One region of the Mycobacterium kubicae genome, then DNA from elsewhere that is predicted to be linked to it. Evidence: predicted binding sites of a transcription regulator. Region 1 holds the regulator's gene; the other holds the start of a gene.
The links. Region 1 encodes LexA, which represses DNA repair genes until DNA is damaged. Its sites were predicted from a motif close to CGAACANNTGTTCG; they were not measured.
Positions count from the first base shown of each region.

Region 2: the regulator LexA is predicted to act here: its motif matches at 1,904-1,917, upstream of cofD (2-phospho-L-lactate transferase).

Region 1 is NZ_CP065047.1:2,059,628-2,064,044, reverse strand. Features, by position in the region: gene I2456_RS09840 (peroxynitrite isomerase) at 1-459, opposite strand, end outside; gene nrdR (transcriptional regulator NrdR) at 486-950, opposite strand; gene I2456_RS09830 (LysM peptidoglycan-binding domain-containing protein) at 1,074-1,580, opposite strand; gene lexA (transcriptional repressor LexA) at 1,877-2,584, shown strand; gene I2456_RS09820 (LGFP repeat-containing protein) at 2,594-4,417, opposite strand, start outside.
Region 2 is NZ_CP065047.1:1,352,831-1,357,247, reverse strand. Features, by position in the region: gene I2456_RS06495 (phosphomannomutase/phosphoglucomutase) at 1-244, opposite strand, end outside; gene I2456_RS06490 (DUF3499 domain-containing protein) at 335-856, opposite strand; gene I2456_RS06485 (metallopeptidase family protein) at 1,035-1,454, shown strand; gene I2456_RS06480 (WhiB family transcriptional regulator) at 1,468-1,812, opposite strand; gene cofD (2-phospho-L-lactate transferase) at 2,156-3,145, shown strand; gene I2456_RS06470 (coenzyme F420-0:L-glutamate ligase) at 3,142-4,417, shown strand, end outside.

The sequences.
Region 1 (4,417 bases):
CAGGTGGTGTTGCAGTGGCTGACCGACGGCGCCCATGCGCAGCGAGTAGGACAGCTCGTCGCCGTCGATCCGCAGCGAGCGGCCAAGTGCGGACACCTCTTTGGCCGTCGGGGTCAGTCCGATCTCCGTGGTCGCCATGTCGACTTCGATGACGTTGTCGGTGACCGAATAGGTGCCGACCTCGATCTCGGTGATACCGCTGGGGTGTGCCAACACCAACTCGACGTGCCCGGGTTGTGGCACCCGCAGATATCCCGTCTCGGCGTGCAACGGCTTGCCGTCAGCGACCGCTTTGGTCTTTTGGCCGTACACCAGAAAGGGCTTGCCGACGTGACCGAAGACCACTTCCTCGAAGTATTCGAACGGCTCGATCGTCGGATACTCACCGGCGCCGCGACCCGACCAGACACCCAACAGGGGTGCCAGCGGCGCGACATCAGGATGCAGCTCGGGCGGCATGACAGCAGCCTAGCGGCGCGCGGCGGTCAGCTTGGGGTCGAGACCTGGCGGTGGGAGCGCAGCGCTTCGATCTCCCGTACGAAGTCGTCGGCCGACGAAAAGGACCGGTACACCGAAGCGAAGCGCAGGTAGGCCACTTCGTCCAATTCCCGCAACGGCGCCAGGATCGCCAAGCCGACTTCTTGACTGGGGACTTCCGGTGACCCCGCAGCGCGCACGGTGTCTTCCACCTGCTGGGCCAGCAGGTTCAACGCGTCGTCGTCGACCTGACGACCCTGGCACGCGCGACGCACACCGCTGATGACTTTCTCCCGACTGAACGGTTCGGTGACTCCGCTGCGCTTGACCACCGCCAGAACCGCGGTCTCAACGGTGGAAAACCGCCGACCACACTCCGGGCACGACCGTCGACGACGAATCGCCTGACCCTCGTCGGTTTCCCGGGAATCGATGACCCGCGAATCGGGATGCCGGCAGAACGGGCAGTGCATGGCCGCTCCTTTGCCGCGCTAGCGTCCGAAAACCGAGAACCACTCCGAGCGTACCGGTGCACAGTTTCGGCCGCCCGTCGCCATCACGCTCGGCAGAACCGGCGTGGACGCCGCGGCACGCCCTCAGCCGACCGGTGCGATGAGGGTCTGACCGGCGCTAACCGTCGAGGACGTCAGCCCGTTGAGGTCACGGATCTCCTCGGCGACCTGGCGAGCGGGCGCACCGGGAGCAACCCGGGCGGCGACGTCCTGCAGCGACTCGCCCGGTTCGACGCGCACCACGGCGAGTGAGTCGGGAACACGAGAGGAGGTATCGCCGGACTGGTTGTTCATCGCCCCGCCGAAGTCGGCGATGAGCCCGAGCCACAGGGTGATCAGGCCGGCAAGCACGGCCAACCCGATCGTGGTGGCCACACTGACCGCGCGGCGGCGATGCGGGGCCGTCGACATGGCGACCCCGGTCCCCCGGTACCGCATCGGAGCACCGGCCGGGCGCGACGATGCCGGCCGACGGGAGCGAACCTGCCCGGAGCGGCAGGCCGACGGCTCGTTCAGCGGCCGGGTGATCGGCCGGGAAAGAACCCTGTGCCCGTTCGGCATACGCGACGGGTCTGTGTAGATCATTGTCATTTCGAGTCCTCCGGTCGACTTCTTATCGCTCGTGTGTTCGACCATAGTCGCTCATGTGTTCGACATCCGAACATTTGATCGACGCGTGTCGCACGAGCCAAACGTTAGACGTGACCACCGACAAGCCCTTGCCGGCTGCTAGCAGCTGCATAAGTCGCGGATACCCGATCTATCAAAAAGTTACGCCTTTGTAATTCACTAATCTTTGCCGATTTGAGACATCTTTTTTCGCCCGCACGACACACCGGTCGAACACATGTTTGATTCCTGCCTCGGATGGCGTTACATTCGGTGCCATGAGCGAAAGCAATGACACGTCCGCCCCTGACGGAGTGGCCAGTGATGGCCGCTCGCATAGCTTCGATTCATCGCTGACCGAGCGGCAGCGAACCATCCTCAATGTCATCCGCGCCTCGGTGACCAGTCGCGGATACCCGCCGAGCATCCGGGAGATCGGCGACGCCGTCGGCCTGACGTCGACTTCCTCGGTTGCTCACCAATTGCGCACCCTGGAGCGAAAGGGCTACCTGCGGCGAGATCCGAACCGTCCGCGGGCGGTCGATGTGCGCGGCGCCGACGACGGGGTGACGCCGCCGGTGACCGACGTCGCCGGATCGGACGCGCTACCGGAGCCCACCTTCGTGCCCGTGCTGGGGCGTATCGCGGCCGGTGGCCCCATTCTGGCCGAAGAAGCCGTCGAGGACGTTTTCCCGCTGCCGCGGGAGTTGGTCGGCGAGGGAACGCTGTTCCTGCTCAAGGTGGTCGGTGACTCGATGGTCGAGGCGGCCATCTGCGACGGTGACTGGGTGGTGGTGCGTCAGCAGAACGTCGCGGACAACGGCGACATCGTGGCCGCGATGATCGAGGGCGAAGCGACGGTGAAGACGTTCCGCCGAGCAGGCGGTCAGATCTGGTTGATGCCGCACAACCCGGCCTTCGACCCCATTCCCGGCAACGATGCGACCGTGCTGGGCAAGGTCGTCACCGTGATTCGCAAGGTGTAGCGAGGAGGATCAGTCCGCCTTGACGAAGCCGTTGGCTTGCGCCACATCCTCATTGGCGAACCAGATTTCGGCGAGAGTGTCGTGATACAGCGCGCTGGTCGGCGTGTAGTACAAGCCGAAGCGGGCGCTGGCCTTGATCGGATATCCGTCGGGCGGCTGATAAGGATCGTGGTCCAGCGGCAGATGGATCATCGGGCGCCCTGACGCGTTTGCGCCGGCCGTCGCGGCGGCGACTTGGGTCTGCCCGCCGTATTCGTTGGCCCCTTGCCCGCCTTCTTCAACGGCATCGATGTCGGGGTCGGCGGCTGCATGCCGGCCGCCGCGGCCCTCAGCAGCGGCGTTCGCCCCGTCGGCCGCGGCGCTGTCCAGCACGAGGGACTCGGTGCGCGAGTCACTCGCATAGAAGGTGTCGGGGAACGCCGAGTCCGCCAGATCGTCGTCAGCCGCAACATCGGGTCGGGCGGCTTCTGGAACGTCGGATTCGGGCAGCTGAGTTTCGGGAACGACCACCTCGGCCACGACGGTTTCCGGAACGGCGAAGGCTTCCGGGGCGGCGGTCTCCGGCACGTGCGGCTCGAAAGAGATCGGCTCGGCCAAGTCGGCTTGGGTCACCGGGCGGATGGGTGTGGTGTCCACCGAGTCGGGATCTTCGTCGTCTTGGGACTCGAAGTGTTGCTCGGAGTCGGTGCCATAGGCGCCGCCGCTCGGTACCGGCTCCGGCTCCTCCGGCGGCCCGTCAGCGCCCCGGCGCCAGCTGACCCGCGGCACCACCTCGGCGTCTTCGGCCGCCTGCTCGGGCGGATTGTCGTCGCTCAGCGGGAAACGTTCCGAACCGTAGTCCAGGTCGTCGTGTGACCAGCGGCCCTCGGGATCCGGCTCGTATCCGGCGGCCGGCTCCGGTTCCCGTGCATAAGCGTCCAGGTCGGGCGGGTAGGCGGGGACGGCCGTGTCCTGCCGCGCTCGTCGCCGGCGCATCCCGTTGATCACCAGTACCGACATGACGATCAGCAGCAGCACCGGGACGGCGGCTGCCAGCCACCACCAGTGCCAGGTGAACGTCTTGCCGTGCGGCGGTGGAGTCGACGCGCTGGGCTGGTTCTGCCCGGACACCTGCAGGCCGGACAGCAGTGGTGCCAGGTTGGCCGGATCCGTGCTGAACGTGTTCTTCGCGCGGTTCCACGCGATCTTGCCGCCGGTGAACTTCTGGGCGATCACGTCGCCGTCGACGGTCTGGTCACCGACCGGTGCGCCCAGCTTCCCGCTGGCTCCTTTGAGCTTGTCCCACGCGGCCTTGATGGCCCCGCGCACGACGAACGCGCCATGATCTGGCGTCCAGAAAATCACCGGCTTGTCGGCGGCGGAGAACGTCGCCACCCGACTGGCCGGCCCGATGCCGCCGTCCGCCTCGTTGGCGATCGGGAAACCCAGGTCGCTGCTCACCGGTCCGCCCAGCGACTCGTACTTCGCCAGGATGTCGCTTTCGACGGCGTTGGCACCGGTAGCGGGGCTGAAGAACACCTTGCCGCCGGCGAAGTCCTGCGCTAACCCGTCCCCGCCGATCGGATACTGGCCGCCCTTCTTGGCGCCCAAGGGGCCGGTGGCGCCGCCAGCGGCGCGCCACGCCATATTGATGGCCGCGGTGGGGTCGATGGCAACCTGCAAATCCTTGAGCTGATCGGCCAGGGCCGGCGGAGTGGTGCTGAACTGTTTGGTCTTTCTGTTCCAGCTGATGTCACCGCCGCTGAACTTCTGCGAGGTGACCTCGCCGTCGTAGGTTTCGTCACCCACCGGAACGCCGATCGCACCCCCGGAGCTGCCCAATTTGTCCCAGGC
Region 2 (4,417 bases), 710 kb from region 1:
AACCGATGCGCACCACGTCGAGCCCCTGGCCGGTGACCCCGGCCGCAAACGCCGCGGCCAGCGCCGGGGAGCTGTCGCGCATGTCGTGACCGATGACCACCTGGCTTGCGTCTTCGCCGCGCATGAGCCCGGCGAACGCCGCGCCGACGTCGTTTACCAGCGGTTCGGTGATCTCCTCACCGACGAGTCCGCGAACGTCATACGCCTTGATGACACGGTGGATAGCCGCGGCGGGCCAAGACATTCTCGGGGTCTCCTGACGACCTTGGTGTTATTCAACTCTTGGCGTCAGCCTATCCGCCCGGCGAAGGGGCGGCCCCAAACGGTCGGACCGTCAGTCGGCGGGATCGGGCAATACCCGAAGATGTCCCCGCCGGCGTCCGGACCGACGCTCGGGGGGTGCGAGCACCCCACCGCTGGGTGCGGCGGCATGTGCCCCGGCGGACTGCAGGTGCGGATCACTCGCAACTCCGACCGAGGGCGGGGGCACGTCGTCCCCGTAACCGTCGTACGTGTCGGAGCCATTCAGGTAACCGTTGAGCGGCGCGCCCGAAGCGCCGGCGTAGGACCGGGTTGCGCCGGAACGGCCTTCGCGCACGGCATCCGCCAGCGCCACCAGGTCATCCTCGTCGGGATGGGTGGGCTCGAGGGTAAGAGGTCCGGCGTGGCGCACGAGCTCCCACCCACGCGGTGCGGTGATGCGGCCGGCATGACCGACGCACAAATCCCAGGAGTGGGGTTCGCGCGCGGTAGCGAGCGGACCCACCACGGCAGTCGAGTCCGAGTAGACGAACGTCAACGTTGCCACTGCGTAGTGCGGACACCCGGGCCGGCAGCAGCGACGGGGTACGTTCACGTTCGAAAGGCTATCGTGCGGCAACGCCGCCGAAGCGACGGACACGCGCATCCGGCGTTCGATGTCTAACCGTTACGATCGGCGCGTGAGCGATCCGCACGGCTTCCCGCGAAGCGGTCGGTTCGAGCCCGGGTCGGTACGGCCGCCCGCCCACCGGGGGCGGCGGCGGGGGCGAGATCTGCGGGGTCCGTTGTTGCCGCCGACCGTCCCGGGGTGGCGCAGTCGCGCCGAGCGCTTCGACATGGCGGTGCTCGAGGCATACGAACCCATCGAGCGGCGCTGGCACGACCGGGTGGCAGAACTTGACGTCGCGGTCGACGAGATTCCGCGCATTGCGGCCAAGGATCCCGAGAGTGTGCAATGGCCGCCGGAGGTCATCGCCGATGGACCCATCGCGCTGGCCCGGTTGATCCCCGCCGGGGTCGACGTTCGCGGCAACGCAACGCGGGCGCGGATTGTGTTGTTTCGCAAGCCAATTGAGCGACGCGCGAAAGACACCGTCGAGCTCGCTGAGTTACTGCACGAGATCTTGGTGGCCCAGGTGGCGATCTACCTGGACGTAGAGCCCTCGGTCATCGACCCGACGATCGATGACTGACTGACGCAAGCGGTCAGATGATGCCGCGCTTGAGGCGGCGACGCTCCCGCTCCGACAGACCGCCCCAGATACCGAAGCGCTCGTCATGAGCCAGGGCGTAGTCGAGGCATTCGTGACGGACCTCGCACCCCAGGCAAATCTTCTTGGCCTCGCGGGTGGAGCCGCCCTTCTCTGGGAAGAACGCCTCGGGATCCGTTTGCGCGCACAGCGCGCGGTCCTGCCACTGATCGGCCGGCACCGGTTCGGGTTCAGGTTCGAATGCGACCGGCGCATCGGGAACCACGCTCAGGTGAGGACGCATGGGTGCCACAGGGGGCACCGTCGCCGATCCGGCAGTGGTGTGCGGTGCGCTACCCATCAGGCCCCTAAGGTGCTCATAGGACATGCCTCCGCCTCCTCACTAATAGAGTGAAATGGTTGCCACTGTTTTGATGTACAGCTACCTAATTCGAACAAGTGATCGAATCTCGGTCTGCGACACCGGAACCGGCCGGCCAACCGGGAAATGACACTGATGTGATTAGACACGGGTTCACAGGTTCGCGCAAGCGTTTCGCCGCATTTCCATATCAGTTCGTGACCAATTTTCGGCGTTTCTGTTGTGAATGGATACCGGCGTGTCTGGTGTTACTGATCACAGGTTCCGCGGGTGGCTCTAGCGCCGAAGATCCGTGCGGCACCGGCAGGTACTGTCCTGCGGTGTGAAGGTCACCGTTCTAGTCGGTGGAGTCGGCGGCGCCCGGTTTCTGGTCGGGGTCCAGCAGTTGCTCGGTCTAGGCCAGTATGCCCCACCGCATTCCGAGCCGGGTCACGAGCTGCGCGCCGTGGTCAACATCGGTGACGACGCGTGGATTCACGGGGTGCGCGTGTGCCCGGATCTGGACACCTGCATGTACACCCTCGGCGGTGGCGTTGACCCACAGCGCGGCTGGGGCCACCGCGGCGAAACCTGGAATGCCATGGCGGAGTTGGCCGCCTATGGCGTGCAGCCCGATTGGTTCCAACTCGGGGACCGCGACCTGGCCACCCATCTGGTGCGCACGCAAATGCTCAATGCCGGCTACCGACTGACCCAGATCACCGCGGCGTTGTGTGACCGCTGGCAACCCGGTGCGCTGCTGCTCCCGGCCAGTGACGACCGTTGTGAAACGCACGTGGTGATCACCGATCCGGCCGACCAGACCACGCGGGCCATTCACTTCCAGGAATGGTGGGTGCGCTACCGCGCGCAGGTGCCCACGCACAGCTTCGCCTTCATCGGTGCCGAAAAGGCGGCCGCCACAAGCGAAGCGGTGGCGGCCATCGCCGAGGCCGACGTCATCCTGGTGGCACCGTCCAATCCGGTGGTCAGCGTCGGCGCCATCCTGGCCGTCCCCGGTATCCGCGCGGCGTTGCGCGCAGCGAGCGCCCCAATCGTCGGCTACTCCCCCATTATCGGCGGAAAACCGTTGCGCGGCATGGCCGATGCCTGTCTGTCCGTCATCGGAGTGGAGTCCACCGCCGAGGCGGTCGGTCAGCACTACGGTGCCCGCCGGGGCACCGGGATACTGGACTGCTGGCTCGTCCACGAGGGCGATCGTGCCGACATCGACGGGGTGGCGGTGCGAGCGATACCGCTGTTGATGAGCGATCCGAAAGCGACCGCCGAGATGGTGCGCGCGGGCCTCGAGCTTGCGGGCGTGGCCCCGTGACCCGTCCGGCGGACCCACCCGGCGAGCACGGCGCGGCCGCGACGATCGAGATCCTGCCGGTGATCGGGCTGCCGGAGTTCCGTCCCGGTGACGACGTGGGCGCGGCCCTGGCCGCGGCCGCGCCGTGGCTGCGCGACGGTGACGTCGTCGTGGTGACCAGCAAGGTGATCTCCAAGTGCGAAGGCCGACTGGTGCCCGCACCGGCCGACGAGGAAGAGCGAGACCGGTTGCGGCGCAAGCTCGTCGAACAAGAGGCGGTGCGAGTGCTGGCGCGCAAGGGCCGCACCCTGATCACCGAGAACCGGTTCGGGCTGATCCAGGCGGCCGCCGGAGTGGACGGCTCCAATGTCGAGCGGTCCGAGCTGGCGCTGCTGCCTGAGGATCCCGATGCCAGTGCCGCGGCGGTGCGCGCGGGGCTGCGCGAACGGCTCGGTGTCAACGTCGGCGTGGTCATCACCGACACCATGGGCCGTGCCTGGCGCAACGGCCAGATCGACGCCGCGGTGGGCGCGGCCGGGTTGCCGGTGCTGCACAACTATTCCGGTGCCGTCGACGCCTACGGCAATGAACTGGTGGTCACCGAGATAGCGGTGGCCGACGAGATCGCGGCCGCGGCCGATCTGGTGAAGGGCAAACTGACCGCGCTGCCGGTGGCGGTGGTGCGCGGGCTGACCCTGACCGATGACGGCTCGACGGCCCGGCAGTTGCTGCGCGCCGGTGAAGAAGACCTGTTCTGGCTCGGCACCGCCGAAGCGATCGACCTGGGCCGCCGGCAGGCGCAACTGCTGCGACGGTCGGTGCGCCGGTTCAGCGACGAGCCGGTACCCGCCGAACTGGTCGAGGCCGCCGTCGCCGAGGCACTGACCGCACCCGCCCCGCACCACACCCGCCCGGTGCGGTTCGTGTGGCTGACCACCCAGGCCACCCGCACCCGCCTGCTCGACCGCATGAAAGACAAGTGGCGCACCGACCTCGCCGGTGACGGGAGGCCCGCCGAGTCGATCGAACGCCGGGTGGCACGCGGCCAGATCCTCTATGACGCACCGGAAGTCGTCATCCCCTTCCTGGTTCCCGACGGCGCGCACAGCTACCCCGACGCCGCCCGTACCGAAGCCGAGCACACCATGTTCACCGTGCCGGTCGGCGCGGCCGTACAGGCGTTGCTGGTCGCGCTGGCGGTGCGCGAGGTGGGCAGTTGCTGGATCGGCTCGACGATCTTCGCCGCCGATCTGGTTCGCGAAGTGCTGGAGCTGCCCGCCGACTGGGAACCGT